DNA from 4 places in the Paenibacillus sp. FSL R5-0923 genome. Region 1 is predicted to be linked to each of the others. Evidence: riboswitches for the same ligand, from Rfam matches in the RefSeq annotation. Region 1 holds a riboswitch; each other region holds the start of a gene.
What was found. A riboswitch is a leader RNA that binds a small molecule or an ion and turns the genes downstream of it on or off. The one in region 1 is predicted to bind cyclic di-GMP.
Positions count from the first base shown of each region.

Region 2: another riboswitch for cyclic di-GMP. It lies ahead of MKX35_RS12530 (thiamine pyrophosphate-binding protein); the one in region 1 lies ahead of MKX35_RS26485 (glycosyl hydrolase).
Region 3: another riboswitch for cyclic di-GMP. It lies ahead of MKX35_RS26945 (bifunctional diguanylate cyclase/phosphodiesterase); the one in region 1 lies ahead of MKX35_RS26485 (glycosyl hydrolase).
Region 4: another riboswitch for cyclic di-GMP. It lies ahead of MKX35_RS00215 (transglutaminase-like domain-containing protein); the one in region 1 lies ahead of MKX35_RS26485 (glycosyl hydrolase).

Region 1 is NZ_JBBPAT010000002.1:326,172-333,735, forward strand. Features, by position in the region: gene MKX35_RS26470 (glycosyltransferase) at 1-518, shown strand, start outside; gene MKX35_RS26475 (UDP-glucose dehydrogenase family protein) at 523-1,863, shown strand; gene MKX35_RS26480 (sugar phosphate nucleotidyltransferase) at 2,541-3,914, shown strand; cyclic di-GMP riboswitch class I at 4,051-4,130, shown strand; gene MKX35_RS26485 (glycosyl hydrolase) at 4,143-5,693, shown strand; gene MKX35_RS26490 (glycosyl hydrolase) at 5,847-7,367, shown strand; gene MKX35_RS26495 (discoidin domain-containing protein) at 7,419-7,564, shown strand, end outside.
Region 2 is NZ_JBBPAT010000001.1:2,828,934-2,836,497, forward strand. Features, by position in the region: gene MKX35_RS12515 (ketoacyl-ACP synthase III) at 1-663, opposite strand, end outside; gene MKX35_RS12520 (hypothetical protein) at 715-1,065, opposite strand; gene MKX35_RS12525 (carboxymuconolactone decarboxylase family protein) at 1,104-1,472, opposite strand; gene MKX35_RS12530 (thiamine pyrophosphate-binding protein) at 1,483-3,126, opposite strand; cyclic di-GMP riboswitch class I at 3,245-3,340, opposite strand; gene MKX35_RS12535 (methyl-accepting chemotaxis protein) at 3,531-4,781, opposite strand; gene MKX35_RS12540 (helix-turn-helix transcriptional regulator) at 4,904-5,860, opposite strand; gene MKX35_RS12545 (SDR family NAD(P)-dependent oxidoreductase) at 6,034-6,867, shown strand; gene serA (phosphoglycerate dehydrogenase) at 6,940-7,564, opposite strand, start outside.
Region 3 is NZ_JBBPAT010000002.1:439,385-446,948, forward strand. Features, by position in the region: gene MKX35_RS26935 (alpha/beta hydrolase) at 1-40, opposite strand, end outside; gene MKX35_RS26940 (M20 family metallo-hydrolase) at 162-1,397, shown strand; cyclic di-GMP riboswitch class I at 1,637-1,723, shown strand; gene MKX35_RS26945 (bifunctional diguanylate cyclase/phosphodiesterase) at 1,843-4,077, shown strand; gene MKX35_RS26950 (methyl-accepting chemotaxis protein) at 4,090-5,808, shown strand; gene MKX35_RS26955 (ring-cleaving dioxygenase) at 6,086-7,063, shown strand; gene MKX35_RS26960 (flavin reductase family protein) at 7,081-7,564, shown strand, end outside.
Region 4 is NZ_JBBPAT010000001.1:44,672-52,235, forward strand. Features, by position in the region: rRNA gene MKX35_RS00210 (16S ribosomal RNA) at 1-1,322, opposite strand, end outside; gene MKX35_RS00215 (transglutaminase-like domain-containing protein) at 1,694-2,503, opposite strand; cyclic di-GMP riboswitch class I at 2,517-2,597, opposite strand; cyclic di-GMP riboswitch class I at 2,706-2,786, opposite strand; gene MKX35_RS00220 (class D sortase) at 2,911-3,561, opposite strand; gene MKX35_RS00225 (GtrA family protein) at 3,595-3,999, opposite strand; gene MKX35_RS00230 (glycosyltransferase family 2 protein) at 3,989-4,969, opposite strand; gene MKX35_RS00235 (phospholipid carrier-dependent glycosyltransferase) at 5,070-6,848, opposite strand; gene MKX35_RS00240 (glycosyltransferase 87 family protein) at 6,838-7,564, opposite strand, start outside.

The sequences.
Region 1 (7,564 bases):
CCATTGGTGACTATTATTTAATTGTCTCCCGGCTTGTTTCCTACAAGCGGATTGATCTGGCAGTAGAGGCTTTTAACCGTAACGGACTTAAGCTTTATATCGTAGGGGATGGACCAGATCGCAAGCGTCTCGAAGGCATGGCTAAGGATAATGTATCGTTTCTGGGCCGGCTAGAAGATGAGCAAGTGACTGGAATGATGGCACAGTGTAGAGCATTCATTTTTCCAGGAGAAGAGGACTTTGGAATTACACCGCTGGAAGCGAACGCTGCAGGAAGACCGGTAATTGCTTATCAAGCAGGTGGGGCACTAGATACTATTATTCCTTATGTAAATGGTGTGTTCTTTCAGCATCAAGAAGTGGAGGATCTGCTTAAGGCTATTTATGAGGTAGAGTCCTACGCTTGGGATATCGATCAAATTATGGAGCATGCACGTAAATTCGATGAGCAGGCGTTTATGGTTAAGTTCAAGCAGTATGTTGAGCAGGCCTACGTCAATTTTCTAAAAGGAGGATGATTGTATGAAGCTGACAGTAATCGGTACTGGGTATGTGGGTCTTGTATCTGGCGTGTGCTTTGCACTGGGCGGACATCATGTCATCTGTGTGGATAAGGACGAGGAAAAGATTAAGAAGCTGAAACAGATGGAATCGCCCATCTATGAGCCGGGAATCGAGGAACTGATTGAACTGAATCTTCGTGAGGAACGGTTATCTTTTTCTGCAGATCTTCAGGATTCGGTGCGGCATTCAGATATTATCATTCTTGCTGTAGGTACGCCATCGCTGCCTAATGGTGAAGCTGACTTAACCTACATTGAGGGTGCAGCTGCTGAAATCGCTAAAGCGATGGACGGGCACAAAATTATAATGACTAAATCTACAGTTCCCGTAGGGACAAATGAGAAAATCTCCAAAATGCTCTCTAAGTTTACCCATCATTCTTTTGATATCGTGTCTGCTCCCGAGTTTTTACGTGAAGGGTCAGCGATTCGCGATACCCTCCATCCCGACAGAATTGTCATTGGTCTTGATAATCCAGAGCTGGAACCAACCATGCGCGAGCTTCATAAGGGTTTCACAGAAAATGTATTTGTAACAGATATACGCAGTGCTGAAATGATCAAATATGCTTCAAATGCATTTTTGGCCACGAAGATTTCCTTTATTAACGAGATCGCCAATATTTGCGAAAAAGTGGGAGCTGATGTAACCGAGGTAGCACAAGGAATGGGTATGGACCAAAGAATCGGGTCATCCTTCCTGCAGGCTGGTATCGGTTATGGAGGCTCCTGTTTCCCGAAAGACACTAATGCGCTCATTCAAATTGCGGGCAACGTCGATTACGAATTCAAATTATTGAAATCTGTAGTCGAAGTGAACAAGGGACAACGGTTTATGATCATCTCCAAGCTGCATGAATCACTTGGCAGCCTGCGCGGTTCGACGATTGGGATATGGGGGCTTGCTTTCAAGCCTAATACTGATGATGTCCGCGAAGCTCCAGCCAGAGAGATTGTTGAGGCACTGGTGGCTGAAGGGGCAACAGTCAAGCTATATGATCCAATCGCAGCTACAAATTTCAGACAGCAATACGATCATCCGCAGCTTCGCTGGTGCAATCTGCCAGAGGAGGCGGCTGAGGGCAGCGATGCCGTATGCCTCTTGACCGATTGGAGCCTACTGAAGGACATTGATCTGCATCAGCTGGCGAAAAGCATGCGCAATGGGGTGCTGATCGATGGACGCAACGTGTATTCCAAGGAGCAAATCGAGGGTACCGGCCTCGTTTATCATTCTGTCGGCCGCCCGCAGATGGGTGGATTGAGCGGTTATTCTGCTAGTGTGGCTGGAGCGGTTTAATCATTTGTGTTAAGTGTCAGTCGCAACTGCGGTGAATGTTTGGACTTCCAGCCGCTGTTGTTTCCAGATTTCTTGATTTATACCGCTTAATAGCGGATGAAATCCGGAAAAGCTTATGCTTACGAAGTGAGCTTTCCTACGGAAAGCTTTTAGGCGGACGCTATCGCTCTTACAGTTCCAAAATTCCCCTCCGCCACTCCGTTCCCTTATCTTAAGTTTCTAAGCAATTTATAAAGTTAGAGTACTCTGATTATATATCGCAGTAGCAGTAGCACTTGTAGTTGTCTTTGTCTCTGTGGTGGCAACTAGTCTTGCTCTTGTAGTTGCAGTTGTTCTTGCAGTTGCTGCTGCCTCCCCCGGAGCAGAAGCGAATCTTTAGAAAAACGTGCTTGCTTCTGGCTGGTACAGCCCGGTGCGCACGGATCAGTGTTAAAAAGTAGTTGGTTAGGTTAAGAACGGAAAGGGAATTTGGAACTGTAGAAACGGAGTGTTCGCCTTTATCCTCGGATTTCTACCGCTAGAAGCGGTTCAATAAGGAAATCTGAGGATAACAGCGATCGGAAGTCCAAAATCCCTTGAAGTGGTTCATACCTAACAAAGTTTGTAAGTGCATCCATTCCAACGACCACCAAACGGAAGACATAGGTTTTGATATCAATTCAAGGAGGGTTCATTCTATGAAAATGGTACTTCTATCAGGCGGTTCAGGTAAACGGTTATGGCCGTTGTCCAACGACTCACGTTCAAAGCAATTTCTAAAGGTACTTGAAAGCCCTCAAGGTGAACCAGAATCCATGGTACAACGTGTCTGGAGACAGCTGGAGGAAGCAGGGATGGCAGAATCATCTTATCTGGCCACCGGCCGCGGCCAAGTAGAAATGATACAAAGCCAACTGGGAAGTCATGTGCCGATTATCGTTGAACCGGAGCGTCGGGATACTTTTCCGGCTATCGCCTTAACAGCTACCTATCTTTATTCAGTGGCAGGTGTTTCTCCAGCAGAGACGGTAGCAATATTGCCTGTTGACCCTTATGTAGAAGCATCCTTTTTCGATACCATAGCTATGCTTGAGGGGACCATGCTGGAAAGTGGAGCAAATTTGGCACTAATGGGTGTTGTTCCTGAACATGCCTCAGAGAAATACGGATATATTATTCCTACCACCGAAGAGGCGGGGGGAAATGGTTTTATGAAGGTGAGTCACTTTCAAGAGAAACCAGACCGTATACAAGCAGAACAGCTCATCGAGCAAAATGCCTTGTGGAATTGTGGAGTGTTTGCCTTCCGCTTAGGGTACTTGTTAGATATTTTGCAGCGTAAAGGGTTGCCTTTAGGATATGAAGAATTGCAGAAGCAGTATAAGCTATTGTCTTCCATCAGCTTTGATTATGAAGTGGTGGAGAAAGAAGAACATATTGTGGTGCAGCCGTATGATGGATTCTGGAAGGATCTTGGAACGTGGAATACGCTGACAGAGGAAATGAGCAGCAAGCATGTAGGAAAAGGTTTTGTAACGGCGGATTCTGAGGGGACTTGCTTGATTAATGAGCTGGATATTCCGATTACGGTAATTGGTGCGAAGGATCTGATCATTGCGGCTAGCCCGGATGGGATTCTAGTTACCCATAAAGCTGAGAGCCCACGGATTAAAGAAGTGCTGAAGACCTTTGAACAAAGACCGATGTACGAGGAACGCCGCTGGGGCCATTACAAAGTTATTGATTATGTGAAATATGATGAAGGCAATGAAGTGCTGACCAAACGGATTTTTATATCCGAGGGGAATAATATCAGCTATCAATTACATCGCAAGCGTAGTGAAATTTGGACAATCGTCAGCGGCGAAGCAAGTATTGTGCTGAATGAGAAAAAACATAATGTGAAGGCTGGGGACGTGGTACGTATACCGGAAGGAACGAAGCACGCGATCCTTGCTTTGACGGATGTCGAGTTTATAGAGGTACAGACGGGTTCTGAATTAGTAGAAGAAGATAACATTCGTATTACTTTAGACTGGAATGATATAGAACTACAACAATTCATTTCATAGGTCTAACCTATCTATTTAACCAATCCAAAATTTCTTGAAACAGGTAAATTGACTCAATTATCAAAAAAAGTCATAAAAACACTAAATATATCATTAATTGTCGTCGATACTTACGGTAAGAGAGATTATTTCTCTTAAATTGAAAAGGCAAACCTATCGAAAGGTAGGGACGCAAAGCTATAGGGCCTTCGAAAGAGTGGCAGCCTGGCTACCGAAAGGGAGATTATTTTGAAAGCTTACCGTACGTATCGATTATTTGGCGCATTTCTGTCACTCGTCTTGTTTCTGACTGCACTTCCGCTTACTGTTGGAATTTCGCCGTCTGTTGTCATAGCTGCTTCAAATTCTGGAACGCCAGTTACCCCAGGAGCCTCACCTGAAGCCGTAAAGCTGCTTAACTATTTTTACTCGATCTCAGGAAAAGGTATTATTGCTGGTCAACATGACTATTTAGAAAGTCCAGATGAAATTAACAATATGCTGAAGGGAACCAGCGGACAATATGCCGCTCTTCACGGTTATGAACTGGGCGCGATCAGCGGTCAGTCAGAAGGAACGATGGCCTGGCAGCGTCAAAATGTGGTGAACAGCGCGATCAACTGGAATAAAGCGGGCGGGATCGTAGCTATGACTTTTCATGCTAACCTGCCGGGCACCTCTTATGACTGGGATAATGTGAAAAAAACACTTAGTCAGAATGAGTTCGATAGTTACGTTACACCGGGTACCAAGCAATATAACAATCTGATCGCTGAGCTTGATAAGGTGGCAGTCTCCCTAAAAAGCTTGCGCGATGCCAATGTTCCGGTGCTTTGGAGACCCTATCATGAAATGAACGGGAACTGGTTCTGGTGGGGGAAGAAAAATAACTTTTCTAAACTTTGGAATATTATGTATGACCGTTTTGTTAACGTTCATAAATTAAATAATTTGTTATGGGTATGGAGTCCGAATGCTCCCAATGTTTGGTCAGATCCTTATGCGCTAACTTATCCAGGTGCTGATAAAGTAGATATTCTGGCAGCAGATATATACGAAAATGATTACCAGCAAAAATACTATGACAGCTTGTTGAGTCTAGCCGCAGGCAAACCGATTGCGATCGGGGAGAATGGTGAAATGCCTAATCTGGAGAAGCTTCAGCAATCACAAAGTAAATGGACGTATATGATGAGCTGGGGAAAAATGCTTTACGAGAATAACAGTGCAGATACAATTAGAACATTTATGAATAGCAACTATACCCTAACTAGAGATAAATTAAATACTAGTCTGGTACCGACACCTAGCGCTGCACCAGCGCCGGCACCTCCCGAAGAAGAGGGTGAGGCAGCCATTCCTCTTGTGAAGGGGCTTGCAGGAGAATATTACAACAACATACAGCTATCGGGAACAGCAGCTCTTACTAGAACTGATGCAATTATCGATTTCAATTGGCGGCAAGGATCGCCGGATGCCGCCCTCGGGATTGATCGTTTCTCCATACGTTGGAGCGGTAAAATTAAGCCATTATATGATGAGCAATATACATTTTACACTACCTCAGATGATGGCATCCGTGTGTGGGTGAATGGGCAATCCGTGATTGATAGTTGGACTAAGCAAAGTGGTACTGAGCGTAAGGGTAATATAACGCTGAAGGCTGGCCAGCTATATGATATCAAGGTGGAGTATTACGAAAATGAAGGCGATGCGAGAGTCCGCTTGATGTGGGAAAGTGCTAGTCAAGCTAAAGAGACAGTTCCAGCAAGTGCACTTTATCTTCCGGATGTCTCCTGATTGATGAAAATTACAGGTCGATCCTTAGTGGCTCTGCGTTATTGCAGAGCTACTAAGCTATAGTCCTCATTAGGTCAGAAGACGATTGTCCGATAACAGGTATGTTTATTTAGCACCTGTGGAGGCAGTACAGCTACCGAAAGGAGGATTTATTTGCGTAAATATTATAAGCAAAACAGATTGTTGTTTACTATATTACCGGTGTTTATTATTTTTTCCTTGCTGCCTTGGGGAGAGGTTAAGAGTCTTCCGAAGGCTATGAGTGTTTCTTCCGCTCTTCCTCCGGCTATACCAAGCAATCCATCAGCTTCTGAAGAAGCCAAGCAACTGCTGAGTAATTTGGTGAATCTACGTGGCAAAGGAATCCTGTCTGGCCAGCATGATTATCTAGAAAGTCCAGATGAACTGGTTCATATGCTGAAGAATACATCGGGACAAAATGCCGTTCTACATGGTTATGAATTGGGGGCAATTAATAATCAACCCGAAGGGACGATCGCAGAACAGCGACAAGCTGTTATAGACAGTGCAATGGAGTGGCATCAAGAGGGTGGTATTGTAGCCATGACATTCCATCAGAGTTTGCCGGGGACTTCTCCGGAATGGTCCAATGTAAACAGAAGTCTCAGTCAAGAGAAGTTTAATGCTTATGTTACGCCTGGGACGGCTCAGTATAAGAGTCTAATCTCTGATCTAGACGAGATCGCTGGCTATTTGGGACAGCTGCGTGATGCCGGAGTTCCAGTTTTATGGCGACCTTACCATGAAATGAACGGCGGTTGGTTTTGGTGGGGGAAAAAGGACAATTTTTCAGCGCTTTGGAATATTGTCTATGATCGTTTTGTAAATACACATCAACTGAATAATCTACTGTGGGTGTGGAATCCGAATGCGCCGAATGAATGGGCAGATCCTTATGCTGCATATTATCCTGGTGCGGATAAACTCGATGTTCTGGCTGTGGATATCTACAATAACGATTATAAGCAGTCCTACTATGAGGATCTGCTCGCACTTGCTGATGGTAAACCTATCGGAATCGGGGAGAGTGGACAGCTGCCGAACCCGGAAGTATTAACCGAGAAACAAAATAAATGGGTCTATATGATGACCTGGGGAAAATTACTGACAGAAAATAATACGCTACAGTCAATTAAAAGCTTTATGAATGACTCGTTTATAGTATCGAGAGAGGATTACGTTCTCACAACAGGAGGCCCTTCGATAGCACCGGTAATATCGGTAACTCCAATGGGTTTGACTGGAGAATACTATAACAATACTGATTTAGAGGGAGAAGCGGTACTTATCCGCGATGATCGTAAGATTGATTTTAATTGGCATGGCGGGTCACCTGCACAGGAGATAGATGAAGATCATTTTTCTGTTCGCTGGAAAGGGAAGCTCAAACCCAAATTCAGTGAAAAATATACGATTTCGGCATCCTCTGATGATGGAGTCCGTGTCTGGATTGACGGAAAGCTGATCATCGATAATTGGAAAAATCAAAGTGCAACCCTTCATAAAGGAAGTATCCCGCTCACAGCCGGAACACTTTATGATATCCAAATTGAATATTATGAGAATGAAGGAGATGCTAATCTTCGCTTGCTGTGGGAGAGTTCCAGCCAGAAGCAGCAGGTGATTCCACAAGGGGCATTGTTCCTTCCTTAATCTAATGAAATGATAGGGTTAGACATTCCGGAAGAAAGAGAGGACCTATGGATGGGAATAACGAGGAGAATATCTAATAGAAAAAATAGGATAACTGCAAACAAACCATTACTGTTATTACTGAAATTCACCGCATTAACCGTCTTGTTTCTGTTGTCTGTCTCTGTTTTCGGAACGAATAAGACGAACGATTATAA
Region 2 (7,564 bases), on a different contig from region 1:
GAATTTCACATTGAATTCTCCAGCCGCGACGCCTTTTCTACCCAGATTAGCCAAGCCTTCAGCCGGGAACATGGAGTTGCCGTAAACGCATGTGTCTGTTTGATAGACAGAATCAATGAAGCCTACCGCATTATCATCGCGCACAAGAAGGACTGCCGCAGCTGCATCACCGAAGTTAGCATAATAGACAGGATCATTCTTATCTGCATGAGGTGCTACATAATCGGATCCGATGACCAAAGCACGTTTAATTCTAGGATTGGCTTGCATTTGACGGCTCACCTGTTCTACGGAAGCAGTCATACCTGCACAGTTAGCGTTGCTATCTATACAAATTGTATGGGATGCGCCGTTAATTAAACGGTGAATCATTAAAGAGTTAGTAGGAAAGATATATTCAGGAGTTTGACTTGCATAGGCAATAAGATCGATATCAGCGCCAGTGAGACCATTTTTATCCAACACATTACTGGCAGCCTCAAAAGCCATCGTAAGAGAATTTTCTTCCTCATTCTTAATGCTATAGCGCGTATCACGACCTAAAGTGGTCAGTAGACCTCGGATATCAATACCCTTTTCGTCAAAATGCTTAATAAAAAAGTCGTTATCAACTTTATTACTAGGATGATAGATATCAATGTCTTGAATACGAATTCCGGTCATATGAATGAATCCTCCTGAAAAACTCTATAGTTTTTTTAGTTATAAGAAGAATTAAGCTGTAACGGTGGAAATGATCTCGATGTTTTCTAGTCCTGCTTTACGACCCAGACGAGCAAGCTGCATTTTAAGAATTGGGTTATTCTCAAGGGTTAGATTTACTTTTACAAATCCATCATTCTTAAACATTACGAAGCAACCTTCCAAAAGAGGCACAACATCAGGAGCAGTTACGTTTAGCTTTCTGCAGTCGATTTGTAATTCATAGTCAGCTGGAGTGATAGGATTAATAGTTTGTTGATAAGCTTGGATAGATTTCAGACCATCTTCTTCAGAAAATGTTCCTTCCAGCTCAATATTGATCACTTTTTTAGTAGTGTCTGTCTTTAAAATAAACTGTCCCACGTTAACATCTCCCGATATTTTAATTTTACTGAAAATAGTTACTTTATTTCTTCAATCGTTTCGAGAAGAATATTAAAAGCGGTGATGATTCTAGGTGCCCCTATAGCGGGTACTAAGTGTAATAGAATACCTTTGAGTTGTTCTACAGTAACTCCCACACGAAGAGCCATGACATAATGAACACCCAATTGATCAAACTGACCCATCGAAATCAGGGCAGAGATAACTGCGATTTCCTTCCAGTCAGCTTCGATTGTGTTGCGTTGAAAAATATCGCCGTAGGCATTCCCCATAATAAATTCAGCCAAATCGGGGAAATGTTCTTTAATCGGAGCCAGTGCTTTAGCTCCGTAGTCTCCAGAGAGATTCGTGAAGTGGTTCAGACCACTGTTTACATTGTCTTTCATAAGTGACCTCCTAATTTAGGTTCAAAGTACGGTGAGCAGTCGGAGGGACCTCATCACGGTCTGTTAACAGTTCAATGACGGCAACACGGTTGATGGCAACAGCGTCCTTGATGGCTGTTTTGAACTCCTCCGCTGTCTCACATTTGTAACCCGTAGCGCCTAGTGATTCTGCGAATTTCACAGCATCCATAGGGACTTCGTAGATAGTTCCGTCAATACGTCCTGTAGTTTTTTCCATACCTTTTAGAGCCATATCTAGCTGTTTATTATTCACAACAATGAATATGACAGGAATATCCTTGCAGACAGCAGCGTTAATCTCTGCGCCTAGCATCATAAAGCAGCCATCTCCTGTAATGCAGAAGATCGTTTCTTCTGGAGCAGCAACCTTTGCACCAATCGCCATTCCGATGGAATTACCCATACAAGCAAAGTAAGCATCGAAAACAAAACTGCCCGGTTTCTTAACCTTGTACCATTTCGCAGCATGGAAACCGTGACTTCCATCATCAACAAAGACTGTGCTGTTATAAGGAATCAAATCACTCATCGTACTCAAGACCGATGCAAGTGAAAGGTTTGGTAAAATCGGAGGCTCTTCGGTATAATCGGAATTTGTCGGTGCTTCGCGTTTTGTGATGTTGTTCGTGTCAATATTATTGAGATAGTAAACTAGATTGTCCCGTAGATCTCCAGTCACTGGAATCGTATTAGAGAACAATATTTTTCCGACAAAAGTCGGATCGCTATCAAACTGAATTAATGTTGCAGGATGATTTTCCCTTTTAAGATTACAAATAGTCATATCACTTAAACGTGACCCGAGAACGATAAATAGATCACTTTGATTCAGCAAGTCATCCCCATGGGTACAACCGCCTACTCCAATTGGACCGTGATAGAGTGGATGATCCCAAGCTATAGCCCCTTTACCACCTGGAGATGTAACTACAGGAATATTAAATGTTTCCGCTAATTGAATTAGCTCACTATGTGCTCCTGAGCGGTTAACGCCTTTACCCGCGATAATTATTGGATTCTTAGAGTTATTTATAGCATCAAGTACACGGTCGATATTAGCATGGCTAACCAGTGATTCGCGTTCAGGGATTACAATATTACATTCCTCTAGCAATTCCGTTTGTACATCAAAGGGAATACAAAGGTGAACTGGACCACGATTACCGCTCAAAGCAATGGATATGGCATGATTAAAGATTGTGTTAAAGTGATCTCCACGTTCAATAAGCTTGCTATATAAGGTGGCAGGTCTAAACATATCAGCTAAATCAGCTAGAAAAGAAGTAGAGTCCTGACATTGGGGAATTCCAAGCTCTTTAATAGATTGATGGCCAGTAATAAATAGGACAGGTAGGTTGTTAGCCTTAGCATGTGCTGCTGCAGTTAATAGGTTTGTTCCACCAGGACCTGAAGTACCAAAAGCTACACCTAGTTTTCCAGTTTTAAGCGCATACCCGGCTGCTTCGAAGCCGGAACTGGACTCATGTCTCCCAGGAATAAATTCAATACCGTAATCTACCATTTTAAGAACAATAGGACAAATGGATTTCCCAATAATACCAAAGGAATGGGTAACACCTAGGTTCCGTAGTGCTTCCGACATGTAATCTGCGACTGTCTTCAAAAAATACACCTCACAAGTTGATTGTTATTTTAAAATCAAACATTAGAAAACCTGTGCTCTGAATTAGGGCACAGGTTGGTGGCATAAATCGCCATAGAGACTGAACAATTGTTCAGTCGTCTTGGTTTTCTGCAACCTGGCAGTCATGGCCTCTGATTAAAAATGAGGCTGTAGATCCATGGTTTTGCGTCATCCTCTTTCGAAGATTTTGCCAATATTAATTTTAAAATTTATAAGAAGAATTTTCCTTTACAATATATTCCTAGAGTACCTTTGTCAATATATTTTCGCAAATTAACTCGAATTTTGACGAAAGTCTTGTCCAACCTATGAAATAATAGATATAAAAAAACTCCCCCTAAGTCAAAACTTAGGAGGAGTTTTTGGACTTGTTTATATGATTTGCAAGTGACTTAAAACTTGAAAATATGGATAGTCTTCTGTAGATTAAACACAGCCTGTGTCATTTTCTCAGTTTCTTCAGCGACGGACTGCAGGGCATTAATTTGTTCATTCATAGCGGCGGATACTTCCTCGGTGCCGGCAGCGGTTTGCTGTGTGATTGCAGAGATATTCTCTATTGCACTTGAGATTTTCAAGGCACTTTCCAACATCAGATCACTTTCAGCAGAGAAGGAAGAGATTTGCTCGGTAATATACTGCACACTTTGCACAATTTGAGCAAAGATATGAGCAGATTGAGTGATCATCTCATTCTGTACCTGTACGACTTCTTCGTTGATAGCGATATTGTCAATCGCTTGTTTGATATCAGTTTCGATGCTCCGAACTAAGCCAAAGACTTCCTTCGTTGAAGCCGTTGATTCTTCGGCAAGTTTACGAACCTCCTGTGCGACTACAGCAAATCCTCGACCATGCTCTCCGGCGCGTGCTGCTTCGATGGAGGCATTCAGCGATAAGAGGTTGGTCTGCTCAGCGATCTCTGTGATGGTTTTTGTAATCATCGTAATTCCGCGAGCATTATGAGACAGGGCTTCGATAGTATCAGCTACTTTTTGAGTAGCCTGGATGTTTTTGCGCATGCCTTCAGCTTGAGTATCAACGGACTGCCGTCCTTGTTCAACTAGTTCTAATGTATGTATTGAACGTCTGTTCATTTCTTTCGTTGAGTTCGTATAATTGGATACTTTATTCTCAATATCTTTAATGGATTCTGTCATTTCAGCGATATCCGTAGATATTTCATTTGCACCAAGAGCTAGCTCGTTAGACGAAGAGGCTACCTGTGCCATGACAATTTTCAAATTCTGATTCTTATCTTCGATTCCACGGCTTGCATCCATAACTTGACGAGTGATTTGTGATGCTTCTGTCAAAATCTTCTTGAGCTTGTCAATCATAGTATTAAAGGAACGACTTACGTCCCCCATAGACCCGTTCTCATCGGCTCTACTAGTAAAATCCCCTTTTGAAATACTATGAGATACATTCGCGATGTCATCAAAAGAAGATGTAAGCGTTCTCTCGATAAAGCGGGCCACGGGGAAAGTTAGAGCAGCAAGAACTACGATTAGAACAATACCCAAAATAATGTTGCCTAAGATCATAAAAGTAACTAAAACAGGAATAGCAAATAGTGCGGCAACGAGGTAACATCCGGCAACAATTCTTTGTTTTAACGGAAGTTTATGCATCCAGTTCATTGGTATAATGTCCTCCTTATTAATATTATGTATTGGTGTTATTATATGGGATTTAAAGGTGATTGGTCTATAGTAAGAACTGACATAAATCTTCTTTTCGGAGTAGTTCTTTAGATTTCGTGTCAAAAATCCTCATAAATAGCGGAAATTTTTGCGATAGCAGACTTTACCATCTCTAAAAGTTCTTGCGGTGAAAGTACAATAACCGAGGGACTAAAAGAAAGGATTATCCGGCAGGCCGACTCGATCGTATTAAATTCGGCATCTACGTTTACCCACTCTGCTTTGCTAGTTGGCTCTATCAATTGGACAGAGACGAATCTTTCTCGCTGTAATTCTTTTAAGATAGAGGTTCTAACCCTTAGCTTTACTTGATACTTTGGCAGTGCTGCTTTAAAGGCAGTGGTGGACTCTTCCCAGTACTGTTTTAAATCAAAGTCATCAGGTCTTTTAAACCACTCATGAGTCTCCTCAACGTTAACTAATCTGGACACACGAAAGGTCCGTAGTTCATCTTTGCTTTTGGCTACGACATACCATACTCCGCGTTTTGCAACTAACCCAAGAGGTTCAATGAAACGGACCGTTGTCTCGTTGCTCCGGAGATAAGTGATTTTTACTTTGCGGTCCTCCCAAAGTGCTCTCTGCATTACAGAAAGGAACGGATAAGTCTCATCCGAAGGATGCCAACTGGCGCCATCAATATGAATACGCTCGCTTAGGTAATTTGCTGGGTTACTAAGTCGATGTGAGGATGCAGCCTCTAGTTTGAGAAGAGCGGAAGAGTAGTCGTCTTGTATCCCCAGATCCTTCATTATAGATGCGTCAGCGGACAGAAGCAGTGAACCAATCTCTTGTGGCTTCATTCCCGTTAGGGAGGTTCGGTACCCTTCAGTAAGCATCCAACCTCCTTCACGACCACGTTCAGCTAAAATGGGTATTCCTGAAGCACTTAATGCTTCCATATCACGAAACACAGTTCGTTCTGATACCTCGAGTGTTTGGGCCAATTCTCTAGAAGTCATTTTTCCACGATTTTGCAACAGAAGTAATATTGATAACAAACGGTCGGCTCTCATTAGGCTATTGTACCTCCTCGAATTATTGATTAGACGATCACCATTAATCATTTCTAAATCATGATTATATTATATATGTCAGTTGATGTCATATATACGGGCTATACTTATAAAACGTAAGGAATGTTCACAGAATATTGAAATCCGAATTCAGGTGGAAAGGGTTGAGGGCTATGACATTGAAAGGGAAAGTCGCATTGGTTACCGGGAGCAGCAGAGGTGCTGGGAGAGGGATCGCTCTAGAACTAGCAAGAAGAGGTGCTTTTGTCTATATTACAGGGAGGACCACAGATGTATCCGTCACAGAGCATATTAAGGGGAGCATAGATAGCGTACTTAGAGAAATAAAAGAGAGTGGAGGTTCTGGTGCGGTAATACGATGTGACCATACGAAGGATCAAGAAACAGAAGCAGTGATCCGCCAGATCGCTGAAGAGCAAGGTCGGCTCGATATCTTAGTTAACAACGTATGGGGAGGCAATGATTTAGCTATCGAGCAGAAGCCTTTTTGGGAGCTGCCTACAGCTCATTGGGACAATATGTTTAATGCCGGTGTGAGAGCACAGATGATCACAAATTATTACGCAATTCCCTTGATGCGCAAGGCAAAAACTGGTGGTCTAATTATCCATACAACCTTCTGGGATCATTATAAATATTTAGGCAACTTTTATTATGATCTTTCTAAAAATGCACTTTTACGTATGGCTTTCGGATTGTCGAAGGAGTTAAAGGATGACGGCATTGCGGTTATGCCACTTTCACCTGGATGGATGAGAACAGAAGCGGTTCTAGAAGCCATGAATACAGATGAGGAACATTGGCAAGAAGTTGAGGAACTGAAAATGAGTGAATCGACGACATATATTGGTCGAGCAGTGACTGCACTAGCCGCTGATCTAGAGGTTATGTCTATGTCCGGTGAGCCACAGCAGGTTGGAAAGCTTGCTGAAAAATATGGTTTTACAGATATTGATGGAAGGATAATCCCTTCGTTCATAATATAGGAAGAAAAAGATTCGTAAAATATAAGAAAGGCCACTCCAATACATTCTGGAATGGCCTTTCTATATTATAGATTAAAGAAGGATGATTTCTTCAGCAGTGTTAATTTCTGGTAAACCAGCGAGTTTCACAAGGACTTGCTTAGGAACGGCTTTGTCAACGGTCAGCAGCATGATTGCAGCGCCCCCAACAATTTTACGTCCCACTTGCATGGAAGCGATGTTTACATCGTTCTCACCAAGCAATGTACCCACGAGTCCGATAATCCCTACTTTGTCGTTATGGGATACAAAGATTTGATGACCTTCAGGAGCAATATCAACTGGGAACTTATTCACTTGAACAATCCGTTCTCCGTAACCTTGCAGCAGGGTGCCGGCAACAAGATACTCTTGGTCACGATCAGCTTTTAGAGTAACAGTAATCAGGTTGGTAAAGCCTTTAGTTTTAGAAGCTTTAGTTATTACTACGTTCACGTCGCGTGTTTTCGCTAAATGCATGGAGTTTACGATATTAACGTCCTCTGCAAAGTGGCGGGAGAGCACACCTTTTACAATGTAGCGGGTTAGTGGTTGGGTATCTACATCCGAAAGATCACCAGCGTATTCAACATGGATCTCACGGATAGCAGCAGCTGCAATTTGGGTAACAAAGCTGCCCAGTTTTTCCCCAAGCGTGAAGTAAGGTTGAAGCTTATTC
Region 3 (7,564 bases), 110 kb from region 1:
TAAATGAGTCATTTTCTTTAAAAATAATGGTCTTCTTCATAGCTATCCATTACACCTCATCAAGTAAGTAATTTTTAAAGACTAGCAATACCTCTATTGTATATCATTCACGAATTTTGATGAAACCATAATCATGAATACCCAGGATTGGAGATACTGTCATGGATAGAAAGAGAAGATATCAGGCTTTATTTGATAATATTAATCAATATAACTCGGGTGAGAAGGGCATCACTAGAATTGCCTATACAAATGAAGAGCAGACATGTACGAGTGCTTTTATGCGGATGTGTAAGGCTGAAAATTTAGATATCCGGATGGATCATTGCGGGAATGTGATTGCTAGAAGGAATGGGAAGATAGAAGGGCTCCCACCCGTTGTAATGGGCTCTCACTTGGATACGGTATATCAAGGTGGGAAGTACGATGGGGTAGTAGGTGTAACGGCTGCTTTGGAAGTGATCAAACGTCTAAACGAAAAAGGGATTGAAACGGATCATCCGATCGAAATTATCTCATTTGCCTGTGAAGAATCCTCGCGTTTTGGTATTTCAACAGTAGGCAGCAAAATAATGTCAGGGTTATTTCAGAAGGAGAAATATAGATCTTTGAAGGACAAAGACGGTATTACCATGGAAAAGGCATTTTCGCTATGTGCACTGGATTATAACAGTATTGATCAGGCGAGTAGAGAGAATGAAGAATTAAAAGCGTTTTTTGAATTACATATTGAGCAAGGTCCTGTCTTAATAAACAATAATAAAAGAATTGGAATTGTGACTGGAATTGCTGCACCCGTGAGGCTTCATATTCAAATATCAGGGAAGGCATCCCACTCAGGAACGACACCTATGAATATGAGAAAAGATGCTTTTCTGGGTGCCTCAGAAATAGCACTTGAGCTTGAGAAAGCAGCCAAACTCGAACAAGAATTTGGAACGGTTGCGACGCTAGGGGTGATAGATATCTTGAATGGCGCTATGAACGTGGTTCCGGGAGAGGTAGAAATTAAAATTGATATCAGATCTACTTCAGTGGCATCCAGGCAACGTGTGTTAGACCATTTGTATCAAACAATATCCTTAGTACAAGAAAATAGACAACTTGTAATTGAGAGTACGGAAATTATTTCGGAGGAACCCGTCCTATTATCTGATGAGATCAGTCAGGTTCTAGAATCCATTTGTGAAGAGAAAGGGATATCGAGTCAACGGATGATTAGTGGGGCAGGGCATGATGCCATGAACATGAACAAACTTTGCCCAGTAGGGCTTATCTTTGTTCCTTCTATAGATGGACTTAGTCATCATCCTAATGAATATACAGACTTGGATGATATCATTATGGGGATTGATATTTTAGAAGAAGCTGTTCTTCGTTATGCGTTTGTAAGATAAACATAATTCGTGTTGAGAAGTAAGTCCCAATGTGACATATTTAAATGTTGCATTGGGCTTTAGTATCTAATTTTATAATTGTTCGCAGAATTGTTGCTTTACATTAATAAATATTATATTAAAGTTAACATTGATATTTGTGAAAATTTTCCCATGGGAAAATTGAAATTTACTACGGAAATAGGTCTTTTGGAGGCAACCTATTATTAATAGAGTATTTATGACTAATAATAGTTAAAACAGAATATTGGTAAACCTATTGAAAAGTAGGGACACAAAGCCATAGGGTCTAAATCTACATATAGATATGACAGCCGGTTGCATGCAGTTGGAGTTTCTTGATCTTATTTTTTGATGCATATGCAGCCGTTATCATTCTGATAGCGGCTTTTTTTAATTCGTTTTCTAATAAAAACGTAATAAATCGGAAAAAGGATGATAGTACATGGATCAAACACAACCACTGAGAGTATGGAGAATGATAGGCCTCGTCATAATGGCAACGTTGATATTTTGGGGGTGCTCTTACTATTTCATAAAATGTACTGCTAACTCTTATGAGCAAGAAGCGGTTGCTGCTACATCAGAAGCTACGATACATGCGAGTAGATCGATTGGAAATATGATACAGGGTGGATTAGATTCATTAGATGGAATTGCTGATTCTATTTCGGAAATCAATTATATGGATTGGGATAAGACCAAAAAATATCTGCATCACTTTGATAAAAAATATAATTTTATTCGAATTAGCATCAACAGCCCAGATGGTAAAGCTTATGCATCAGATGGGACGATGTTTGATGTATCAGATGAAGTAGGATTCCAAAAAGCTCTGCAGGGTATTAGCAGTATTTCTGATCCATTCTTAGATAAGATCTCCAATAAAGAAATTATCACGATCAATAGTCCACTTAAGTTTAAAGGTGAAGTGAAGGGTGCTTTATCTGCCAGCAAATATACACAGGATCTTTATGATGCTCTTGCAGTTTCCTTCTTTAAAGGTCATGGTTATTCTCAAATCATTGATCAAAAGGGACAAGTCATTATCAAATCGAAGAATCTCGAAGAGGATAAGTCAATTGATAACATATTCGAAAGTATAAGTATTGATTCTAGAAATAAGAAACAACTGCAAATCTTTAAAGAGAACATAACCGCAAAAAAATCTGGAGTAGGAATATTTTGGATTAACGGAGATAGCAAAATGGTTGGCTATTCTGGCATCCAGGGGGTTGAGGACTGGTATATTCTCTCCGTGATACCGAAAGATGTGATCATGGCCAAAGCGTCTCAAATGAGTCAGGCGACTTTTTTATTATGTGTAATCATGTTTGTCTTATTATTGATCATATTTGTTAACATTCTATTAAATAAGAGCAAAATTAGGAAACAGATGGAGAGGATTGCCTTTGAGGATGAGTTAACACATCTTCCTAGAACGAATAAATTTGTTATAGATGCTCAGTATTTACTTAAAGAGAAACCGAATACAAAGTTTGCTGTGTTGCAATTTGATATTGAACAATTTAAATACATAAATGAAATTGTCGGTTTTCATGAAGGAAATAGCATTTTGATTCAAGTGGCTAATAGCTTAACAGCAAACACATTAGACGAGGATGTCATTGGACGCTTAGGGGGTGATCGTTTTATTCTTTTCACTTCGTATGACAATAAGGCGGAATTATTCATCCGTATACAAGTACTTACTGAACAAATGAGCGACTATACGTTTGGAAATGAAGAAGGTTTTAGGCTAGTGATTAATTGTGGAATTTACTGTATAGATGATCGTCAGAGCGATATCCTCACATGTATTGACCGAGCAGGAATCGCTTGTAAGTCCATTAAAGGTGGATACAAGAGCTCATGCACTTTCTTTGACGAACAATTGCTATTGCAGATACACGAAGAGCAAGACATCGTAAGAAAGATGGATGCTGCCATGACAAATGGTGAATTTATAGTATATTTACAACCGAAAATGGATCTGCGAGTGAACAGTTTTCATGGCGCTGAGGCATTGGTTCGATGGAATGATCCTCAGAAGGGACTTATATCTCCTGCAGTATTTATCCCCATATTTGAGAGGAATCGCTTTATCGTGAAATTAGATTTAATGGTGTTTAAATCAGTATGTATCATGTTGAGTAAATGGATCCAGGAAGGAATCCAGCCACTTCCGATTTCAGTGAATATATCGCTTATAACCCTATATCATAATGATTTCCTGCTCCATTTGACGAATATTATTAACAGGTACCAGGTACCTGCTAGATTGATAGAGTTAGAGCTGACCGAGTCTATTGTATTCCAAAATTTAGAGTTTGTTAGAGATATTTTGTTGGAGTTGAAACGTAAAGGATTTTCCATAGCTATCGATGATTTTGGGACAGGTTATAGTTCCTTAAATGTATTGCAATATTTCCCTGCTGATGTCATTAAGTTAGACAGGGCTTTTCTGATGAGTAAGTCAAATGATGAGACAGGGAAGATAGTAATTGCCAGTATGGTCAAGCTAGCTAGGGATTTAAATATGAAAGTTGTGGCAGAGGGAGTTGAGACAGAGGCGCAAATTGATTTTTTGAAACAAATAGATTGTGAAATCGCTCAAGGTTATTATTTCGCGAAACCAATGCCAGTAGCAGAATATGAAAGCTTAATTAAAAGTACATAGGGAGTGCAAAGCATGAGGAAAATGAGAAATTGGACTATCGTAGGCAAAATTACTGTTACAAATACAATATTATTGTTGGGTGCTCTGATCATTGCGATCGTTGGTAGTGTGTATTTCAGCAATATGTATGCGAACTCTAGAAGTATGTATAAGAACGATCTTACGTCAGTTTATGCACTTGGGAAATTCGAATCTAATAATCATGAAATAGTAACCTTAACGAATAAGATGATCGTTAGTCATGATCCAAGCGAACTTCAAGAGAGTTATCAGAAAGTTGTTGAGCTTCAAGCTGAAAACAATGAAATCTTGAATAAGTATGAAGAAACACGTTCCCTCCCAAACGAAAAGGAGATTTATGCTGAAGTTTTATCATTAACGAAACAGTATAGGCAAATTCAGCTTCCAATGCTTGAACAGATGCTAAATACCCCTACATATGATCCTGCTGAAGATATCATCTCTGATCTTGAAGCGTTAAATATGAAACGAAATGAAGACCTTGGAAAATTAGTTGAAATGAACTTAGGAAGTGCCCAATATGCAGATGTTCAGAATAAGAAGCTATTTCAAAAAGGACTTACGGTCAATATCATTGTTGCTTTTCTCGTTATCCTGATTTCAATCGGTTCATATTTGTCCTTGAGAAGATATTTCTCACGAGCAGTAACCATTATCCTGAACTTTTCAGAGGCGTTTGGTCGAGGAGATCTGACTCAAAGAGCTAAGTTTGATGCTGAAGATGAATTTGGTCGAATCGTGAAGTCTCTTAATCATTCGGCAGAGCAAGTACAAACCATCGTAACTAGTGCTTCTTCCTCAGCACAAGAGTTAGGTGCACTTAGCGAAGAATTATCTGCAACAGTTGAGGAAGTAAATGCTACAATGGATCAAATTTATAATTCCTCGCAAGAGGTTGCTTCTGGAAGTGAATCTTTAAGTGCTACAACAGAAGAAGTAAATGCAACAGTACAAGAGATTATCTCCAATGCAGATCTGCTAAGTGATAAGGCGGGAGTCGCACTAAATACCTCCGAAGAAATTCTGGTACAGGCAGCTTCCGCGAAGGAAAAGGCTGTAGCATCGATTCAATATGCGACAAGTTTGTATGCTGAGAAACAGAATTCCATTATGCACGCGATCGAGGCAGGGAAAGTTGTTAATGAAGTAAGAGAGATAGCTGGGTACATTTCAGAGATTGCAGCCCAAACGAATCTATTGTCCTTGAATGCTTCCATTGAAGCAGCAAGAGCTGGGGATGAGGGAAGAGGATTCGCTGTAGTTGCTAATGAAGTACGCAAACTTGCTCTACAGTCGGAGGAGTCGGTGGGGAAGATTCAGAAAATGACACTGCTAGTGGAAGATGCTTTTGAGAATGTGTCCTTTCAATCACAAGCGCTGCTGGATTTTATCGATTCGACGGTGATAAGTGATTATGAGAGTTTCGAGCAAGTAAGTATGCAATATAAAAATGATGCCGATATGTTTCATGAGATCACAGGTGAAATGGTATCTTCAATGCACGGACTGAAGCTATCAATGGCAGAGGTAGATCAAGCGATGACGAATGTTGCCGCAGTATCTCAACAGTCTGCGGACAATGTAAGTGGCATTCGAAATCACATTTCAGATACATTACAAGCGTTTGAAGATGTGGCTGCTTCTTCTGAGCACCAGGCGAATATTGCGGAAATGATGAATGAGACGGTTGGTAAATTTGTGATCGAGTAAGCACCAAAACAAAACAGCCTTGTTCAGGATATCTATTTACATACTGAACAAGGCTGTTATCTTTTATAGTGTTTTGTTGACAACAACAAAGGAGTGTGTTAAATTTATCTTAAGTTAAAGATAATTAATGTAAAGATAATTTGTGAGATACATGTAATCGAATGTTGGAAAGATATTTTTTTTGGTAGATATCTTAACATTAAGATAATTCAATTAATCTTTCTTGATCTAGGGAATTATATTACAAAATCAAACTAAACTTTAGGAGTGTATAATCATGAGAAATTTAAAAGGGATTCACCACGTAACAGCCATCACAAGCAGCGCAGAGAAAAACTACGAGTTCTTCACTTACGTATTGGGAATGCGTCTAGTGAAGAAAACCGTCAATCAAGACGATATCCAAACGTATCACTTGTTTTTTGCAGATGATAAGGGCAGTGCCGGAACGGATATGACGTTCTTTGACTTCCCTAACATACCTAAAGGTGTTCACGGAACCAATGAGATCGCCAAGACATCCTTCCGAGTACCAACGGATGCTGCATTAGACTACTGGGTAAAACGTTTTGATCGCCTGGATGTGAAGCATACCGGAATTAAAGAGCAGTTTGGCAAAAAGACTTTATCCTTCGTAGATTTTGATGATCAACAATATCAACTTATCTCCGATGAATTTAATGAAGGGGTCGCATCAGGTACACCATGGCAAAAAGGACCGATTCCTTTAGAGTTTGCGATCACTGGTTTGGGACCGATCTTTGTACGTATAGCTGACTTCAGCTATTTTAAAGAAATGTTGGAAAGAGTCATGCTGTTTAATGAAATCGCTCAGGATGATGTTTATCATTTGTTTGAAGTCGGCGAAGGCGGAAACGGGGCGCAAATTATTGTTGAGCATAACGAGGACTTACCGAATTCGCGTCAAGGCTTTGGTACGGTTCACCATGCGGCTTTCCGAGTAGAAGATCGGGCCATGCTGGATGAGTGGACTAAGCATTTTGAAGACTTTGGGTTCCGTACCTCAGGTTATGTGGATCGTCATTTCTTCGAGTCGCTGTATACACGAGTTGCTCCACAAATCCTGTTTGAGCTTGCAACAGATGGACCTGGATTTATGGGAGACGAGGAATATGAAACGGTTGGAGAAAAGCTTTCATTGCCACCATTCTTGGAACCTAAACGTGAGCAAATTGAGAAGTTAGTACGCCCTATTGATACCGTTAGAAGCACGATCGATTTCGTGAAAGAGTGAAGAAGGAGCTGGGGAGATTGATTTCGATTGATCCGAAGCAAAATAGTGAGCGGGAAAATTATAAGTTATTAATTGGTACTGTTATTCCTAGGCCCATTGCTTTTGTCACTACTCAATCAGAAGATGGCATTTTGAATGGTGCGCCGTTTAGCTATTTTAATATCGTCTCGTCTAATCCTCCGATGGTTTCACTGTCTATTCAAAGACCAGCGGGGCGATTAAAAGATACAGCCCGTAATATCTATAACAATCATCAGTTTGTTGTGCATATTGTAGATGATGAGAATGTTGGGAAAATCAATCAAACCGCTGCCTCATTGCCAAGAGCAGAAAGTGAAATTGAGCTAGCGAATCTTACACCGGTCCCAAGTAAAAATGTAGCTGTACCTGGAGTATTGGAAGCAAAGGTTCGAATGGAATGTAAGCTTGTACAAGCGATACCTCTAGGAGCAGAAGAACCTGGGAGTGATTTGTTCATCGGCGAAATTGTTCAGTTTCATA
Region 4 (7,564 bases), on a different contig from region 1:
AATCCGAACTGAGACCGGCTTTGATGGGATTGGCTTCACCTCGCGGCTTCGCTTCCCGTTGTACCGGCCATTGTAGTACGTGTGTAGCCCAGGTCATAAGGGGCATGATGATTTGACGTCATCCCCACCTTCCTCCGGTTTGTCACCGGCAGTCACTCTAGAGTGCCCAGCCTTACCTGCTGGCAACTAAAGTTAAGGGTTGCGCTCGTTGCGGGACTTAACCCAACATCTCACGACACGAGCTGACGACAACCATGCACCACCTGTCTCCTCTGTCCCGAAGGCCGCCACTATCTCTAGTGGATTCAGAGGGATGTCAAGACCTGGTAAGGTTCTTCGCGTTGCTTCGAATTAAACCACATACTCCACTGCTTGTGCGGGTCCCCGTCAATTCCTTTGAGTTTCAGTCTTGCGACCGTACTCCCCAGGCGGAGTGCTTACTGTGTTAACTTCGGCACCAAGGGTATCGAAACCCCTAACACCTAGCACTCATCGTTTACGGCGTGGACTACCAGGGTATCTAATCCTGTTTGCTCCCCACGCTTTCGCGCCTCAGCGTCAGTTACAGCCCAGAAAGTCGCCTTCGCCACTGGTGTTCCTCCACATATCTACGCATTTCACCGCTACACGTGGAATTCCACTTTCCTCTTCTGTACTCAAGTCACCCAGTTTCCAGTGCGACCTCAGGTTGAGCCCAAGGTTTAAACACCAGACTTAAATGACCGCCTGCGCGCGCTTTACGCCCAATAATTCCGGACAACGCTTGCCCCCTACGTATTACCGCGGCTGCTGGCACGTAGTTAGCCGGGGCTTTCTTCTCAGGTACCGTCACTCCGATAGCAGTTACTCTACCGGACGTTCTTCCCTGGCAACAGAGCTTTACGATCCGAAAACCTTCATCACTCACGCGGCGTTGCTCCGTCAGACTTTCGTCCATTGCGGAAGATTCCCTACTGCTGCCTCCCGTAGGAGTCTGGGCCGTGTCTCAGTCCCAGTGTGGCCGTTCACCCTCTCAGGTCGGCTACGCATCGTCGCCTTGGTGGGCCGTTACCCCACCAACTAGCTAATGCGCCGCAGGCCCATCCCTCAGTGACAGATTGCTCCGTCTTTCATTCTTTCTTCAGGAGAAAAAAGAAATTATCCGGTATTAGCTACCGTTTCCGGTAGTTATCCCAGTCTAAGGGGCAGGTTGCCTACGTGTTACTCACCCGTCCGCCGCTAAGTCATTTTGAAAGCAAGCTTTCAAAATAACTCCGCTCGACTTGCATGTATTAGGCACGCCGCCAGCGTTCGTCCTGAGCCAGGATCAAACTCTCCAATTAGTATTGAAAAGAGCGATATGCTCATTTTGAAACATCTGACGAGAAAATTAATTCTCTAATTTTGGATTTCACTTTCGTGATTTCCTACTCACTCGTTGTTCAGTTTTCAAAGATCAAGTTCTCGTTGGCGCCGTTTAATGTCTCAGCAGCAACTCTTATAATATATCATGTTGTTCTCAGTAATGCAAGCTTTATTTTTCGAAAGCCGTTTATATAACTCTCTCAAACATTGCCTGTACGCTGTCTAACAACGCTTAACTATAATAACCTATCTATTCATAGAAAAGCAACCCCTAATAGAAAAATAAACAACTAGCTTAATAATTAAGCTGGTTGTTTATTTAATAGAGTTATGAATCTAGCGATGCAAATTAATAGTATTTTGCTGCAGTATACTTACTTGAAGCCTTAATAAAATCCGTATTCTTCTTACTCTTCGCTGACGATGCATCTACCGTTGTATCAATAGTAACCCATTTCCCATCCATCAACACTTCATTCCATGCATGGTATTGCGTAACGTAGCTAGTATTCCCCATCACCAATTTAGCAGGCACATCTACACTACGCAGCATTGCGGCAAAAAGAGAAGCATAGTCATAGCAGATTCCTTTTTTAGTATTCAAAGTGTTGTTAATGTTCGGAATGTAATCTGTTGTTACGTTATTAGCAAGAGAATAATCGTATTGTACATTAGCAACTACATAGTTATAGATTGCCTTAACTTTCTCTTCATCTGTTGTTTTGCCTTTTGTAAGCTCTTTGGCCTTAAGGATCGCTTTATCAGAAGAACTCCATTTCACATTCTGTACGGAGCCCAAATATACGGAATTCGAGTCACTCATGGTTACGTCTACTACTTCGGAATATAACGCTTTGTATTTATTGCCGGTTGTGTTCTCAAGAACAGAAACCTTATAAGTACCATTACCTTGTTGTAAAGGGAAGTCCTCAGCTTGTCCAGAAGCATATAAGTTATATGTATAGCTGCTGTTGTCTTTAGTGATCATGAGTTTGATTCTTTTATCTTTCGGAATATCATAGTTAATTCCAATAACACCTTGAGCCACTTTCGATGTAATCAACCAGCTTGCATCTACACTTGCGGCTTGAGCTGTGCTTACCGGAACCGCAGTAATCAGTACGAACAGCGCCACCATCATAAAATAAACCTTTTTCACGGATAAAACCCCTTTCGGTAGCTGGCTGCCATCCTTTCGGGAAGGCCCTTTAGCTTTGCGTCCCTACCTTTCGATAGGTTTGCCGTTATCGTATAAGCTCTATCTGTTCTAATTTCACTAGACAAATTAACAGAATCAGTCCAAGTAGAAATATGAATCTAAGATTCTTATATATTTTATAAAAACAAAAAAAGCCTCTTCATTCGGTAACTGGCTGCCATCCTTACGGGAAGGCCCTTTAGCTTTGCGTCCCTACCTTTCGATAGGTTTGCCGTTTATCGTGTTTAGCTTTTATAGTCTTATACTACCATATTTATCCTCGTAAACAAGAACAAAATTGCTAGATTTACTATTATTTTATAGTTATTTCTCTGTATTTGAATTCTCTTGTTATTTCTCGTCAACGATTAGGAAAGCTTGGCATGAACAATCAAACGATGTGTAGGATCTACTAGTGGGTCACACGTAATTAGAGTAAGAATTTTATCTTTGTTATTCCCGTCTAGAACAGACACATCACTAGGAAGTACAACAGAAATATCATAAACCTCGTAATTATAAGTCTGATCGCTAGTCTTTACCGTAATCGTATCCCCAATCACAACCTCATTCAGCCTGTTAAACAATCTGCCCGTAGTTCTAGCTCTATGTGCAGCTATTGCGGCGTTCCCTATTTCTCCTATTGGAGTTGTTTCTTTCATATGGGCCGCGGCATGCTTCATATTCGCTTTAGTAGCCCCTTCTAATACAGGCAGCTTCAGATCGATCTTATCGATCTCAATTAATGCGATAACTTTGCCACCCACTTCAATTTCCGGTTCCGGCTTTTCTGTTTCTTGCGGCTGTGCTTGTGCATCTAGAGCTGATTCCTCCGCTAGTAGCTGAGTGACCTCGGCATATCTGCTCTTCAGATCAGGTGGTGGAGTACTTTCACTGGTGCTCAGTTCAGCCGATTCTAATAGCTTATCCTGCTGCCAGTCGTTATACCATTCGTTAGCTTTTGGATAGAGCATGATAAGGATCCCCGCCAGTATGAGCACATACGAGAATTTACGCATGATTTTCACCTCCGTAGATTGTTCTACTGAACTTTAGAATACCCATTTACGACTTCCGAAGAAGTTAATGATCACCGTCACAAACGTTACTAATACCTTAGAGATCAACACTTGAATGCCTAGTTTGTCAGTCAACAGATGCATTAGCAACAGCGATATTCCGAGTACTACCAGATTCAGTACGATAAACTTCAGCAACTGCGTCTTATCAAAACCCTCTTTATTGCCACGATCACGATCCTTGAAGGTTACTTTTTTATTCAAAATAAAGCTGTTCGCTGTCCCTGCACTATAAGAAATCACCTGTGCCAACGCATATACCATCCCAAATGAGTTCAGTAATGTGAAGATTACGAAATCAATGAGGGTATTTACCAAACCTACAGCATTAAATTTGAGAAACTGTATGAAAGCAGTCCGAAAGTTCTTATCTGACATCTTTGTAATCCTTCCGGCGATCCACTTCTTCTTCGTTACGATATCCTATAGTCTCACTGACAATATACAACGGTCTATCCTTAGACTCGTCATAAATCCGTCCAATATACTCACCGATTACACCTAGCAGCATCAGAACGATACCGTTAAAGAGCAAATTGACCCCTACAATGGAAGCCCAACCTGGAACCGTCCATGAGGTGAAAAAGATTCTTTGAAACAATACGAAGAATAAATAGAGAAAACTGGAGAAGGAAAGAAAGAATCCGACATACGTAGCAATCTTAAGTGGTTTATGCGAAAAGGAAGTGATCCCATCCAGCGCAAAACGAATCATTTTCTTAAGAGGATACTTAGTTTCTCCTGCAAATCGTTCTTCCCGCTCATATTCCACCATCGTCTGCTTGAAGCCGACCCAGCTCACTAAACCTCTGACATACCGATTTTTTTCCTTGAGACCTCGCAAGACATCACATACCTTACGATCAATAAGACGAAAATCACCTGTGTCCGTGGGAATGTCTACACTTGTCATGCTGCTGAGCAATCGATAAAAGATCTTGGCCGTTACCTTTTTGAACATCGTTTCTCCACGGCGCTTCAGCCGCTTCGCATACACAACGTCATAGCCCTCTTTCCACTTCTCGATCATTTGCAAAATGACCTCCGGTGGATCTTGAAGGTCAGCGTCAATAACAACAACCGCTTGACCTTCGGCATAGTCCATGCCAGCTGTAATCGCTACCTGATGTCCGAAATTACGCGAGAAATCAATTAGCTTGACGCATTCATCCCGATCACTGATCTCCCGAATCATCTGGGCCGAACGATCACGACTTCCGTCATTAACGAAGACTAGCTCATAAGTATCGCCGCATTCGTCCATTACTTTTTTCAAACGTTCGTAAGTAACGCTAATTACTTGCTCCTCATTGAACATGGGTACAATTACACTATATCTGGCTTTCACCTTTATTCCTCCTAAAAGCTTTATGGAGCGTTACATCTTTCTGTACTTCATAATAACGCTGTAAGCATAAACTTATTGTTATAGATATTTTAAAAAAATCTTAGAAAACCCAAGATGGGAACCAACGCAGCATATTCTTCACATAATCTCCGCTTACCTGCATCCCTGACAGGACAGGGTAGAACGCGACAAAGAGCAGTAAAGCAACAGCCACATAGACATAACTAACATAACGAGCCTCAGGATATTTGCTATCTAGCAACTTCATTATATATACAATACCAAGAATCATAAAAGGCACCATAGCAAAATAATGGTAGATAAAGGTTTCCCTTGGGACAAGCATCCACGGAACATATTGTGAGAAAAAGGCGATCCATATCATATAAAGGGTCTTATCTTTGCGTTTCAGTGTAATCCACAGTGTTGCCAGCATTGCGAAAATCCCCGTCCACCAGATAAGCGGATTCCCCATAGTCACTATACTGCTGACCTGACCTTGCGGCAATCCCTCACTGCCACTGAAGAACCAGACAGGTCTCTTCATAAACGGCCATTGCCACCAGGAGGAAGCAAAAGGATGTGTAGCTACAAGCTGACTGTGATAGTTGTACATGTTCTTTTGGGAATCAATCAAGCCTTTTATAGTAAAGCCCTCTGCGGATGCAGATAAACCCGGAACAAAAGATAAACTATAAATAATGACCGGTATGATTACGAAGAATGCAACACAACTAGCTAGCGTAATAATGGTATTTTTCCAGAACGAATTTACAGCTTCGCCACAGGTACCTAGCAGTTGCTTGTCTTTGATCTTGCCTTCCGCGAGCAAACGTCCCGATGCTTGGTATTCTCTGTAGCGCTCGAAGAGCGAGATAGCTAGCATAATGGCCAGCCCAGCTCCTCCGTACAGTACAATCCACTTGGAGGCGACACCAATTCCGAAGAATAAACCGGACCAGAATAACGGAATTAGCGTTTTTCTTAAGGGCTGACTGAAGAAATTCATAGTGTAATATCGCTGCATGAAATAAAACATTAACATGATGAAGAATACTCCGTATACATCGATCGTAGAGATTCTTGTTTGTGTGAAATGCATGAAATCCAGTGCGAACAATCCAGCTGCAAGTGCTGCGTATTTACTCTTTTTAAAGAGACGTAGTGCCATTACATAAATGAGAGGCAGCATGGCAATCCCGAACAATGTTCCGATAATACGCCAGCCGAAAGGATTGACTCCAAACAGTTCCATCCCTACTGCGATCAATAGCTTGCCTAGTGGTGGATGCGTGTTCTCATAAGGCACAATCCCGTGTGTATATTCATAAGCTGTCCGTGCATGGTAGATCTCGTCAAAATAAGTGCTATTCATAAAGTTAGAATATTCAGGGATGAGCGACTGCTCGTCAAAAAGATTGGCAGGTTCTCCTCTTTTAGCGACTGCACTAGCATCCGGTGTAACACCGGCTATAGGAAGAGGTACTCTTTCGCCTCCCTGCTCATAGAAGGCCATTTCATTTAAAGTGAACCCTGGAGAGGTGACTGTAAACTTCACGTATCTTGCTGCAACGTTCAGAGGTTGGCTTTTCCAGATGAAGACATTCCCAACATCCTCGCTTACATCCAGCGGACTACTCCAGACCTCAGGGGATTCACTGAATTCGAGCTTAAACTTCCCGGTACCTACGCCACCGAAGATATTCACGCGTTCCAATTGTTTACTCTGTCCTAGATCTACATAGAAGCTTTCACCGCTGGCAGCTGGCTCCCACAAGGTCTCTGGAGATTTAGTAGAACCTAAATTATATAAAGCAATTGCCGCGTAAACGGCAGTAATGGCAAGAATACATATCCAATCTATACGCTTAAACTTCATCGCTCAATCTCCCTCCCTTCTGGTGCGGTCTTATTTGCTCGACGACTTTAAGGTCTTCTTCATATTTTTCTTCAGGTGTTGGTGGTGCTGGAAGAGGCTTTACTCCCCCACGAACATACACGTCATAACCAATGTAGAACATGTATAGCAATAATGACAGGTTAGCTATAGAAGTAACCAACACGATTCCATCTGCACCTGGATTTACACCTGCATTTAGATGAGTTAACGTATAAGCCACATTGATATACTGCGTTAAGCTGAATCCAAGGAATAGAGATAAAAACCTACGATCCCGACTCGCTATATAAGTGAACATACAGAGAATAACAGCAGGGAACATATAACGTTCATGCATTTTGGTTCCAAGCACAAAGACTACTACAATGAGCGCCATACCGATAAAGTAGGATTTGGATAAATCCAAGCGATCTTTTTTGAAGGAATAAAACGTTGCTATGGCTACTGCCACTAAAATAAATATGAAGCCCCATACACGGTAAGTAATACCTAACCAAGTTAGGTCAAGAGATGACCACATCGGGTCAGTCAGTGCATATAGATTAAATGCATTCACAGAAGAATAGGGATAGGAAGATAACGTACTCTTATACAGATTAATAAGGCTCACTAAACCACCGTTATTCCAGAAAAATGGTGCCGCGAGCAATCCGAATATCCCTAATCCATACAAAGCTCCAAATCCAAGCTGCTTC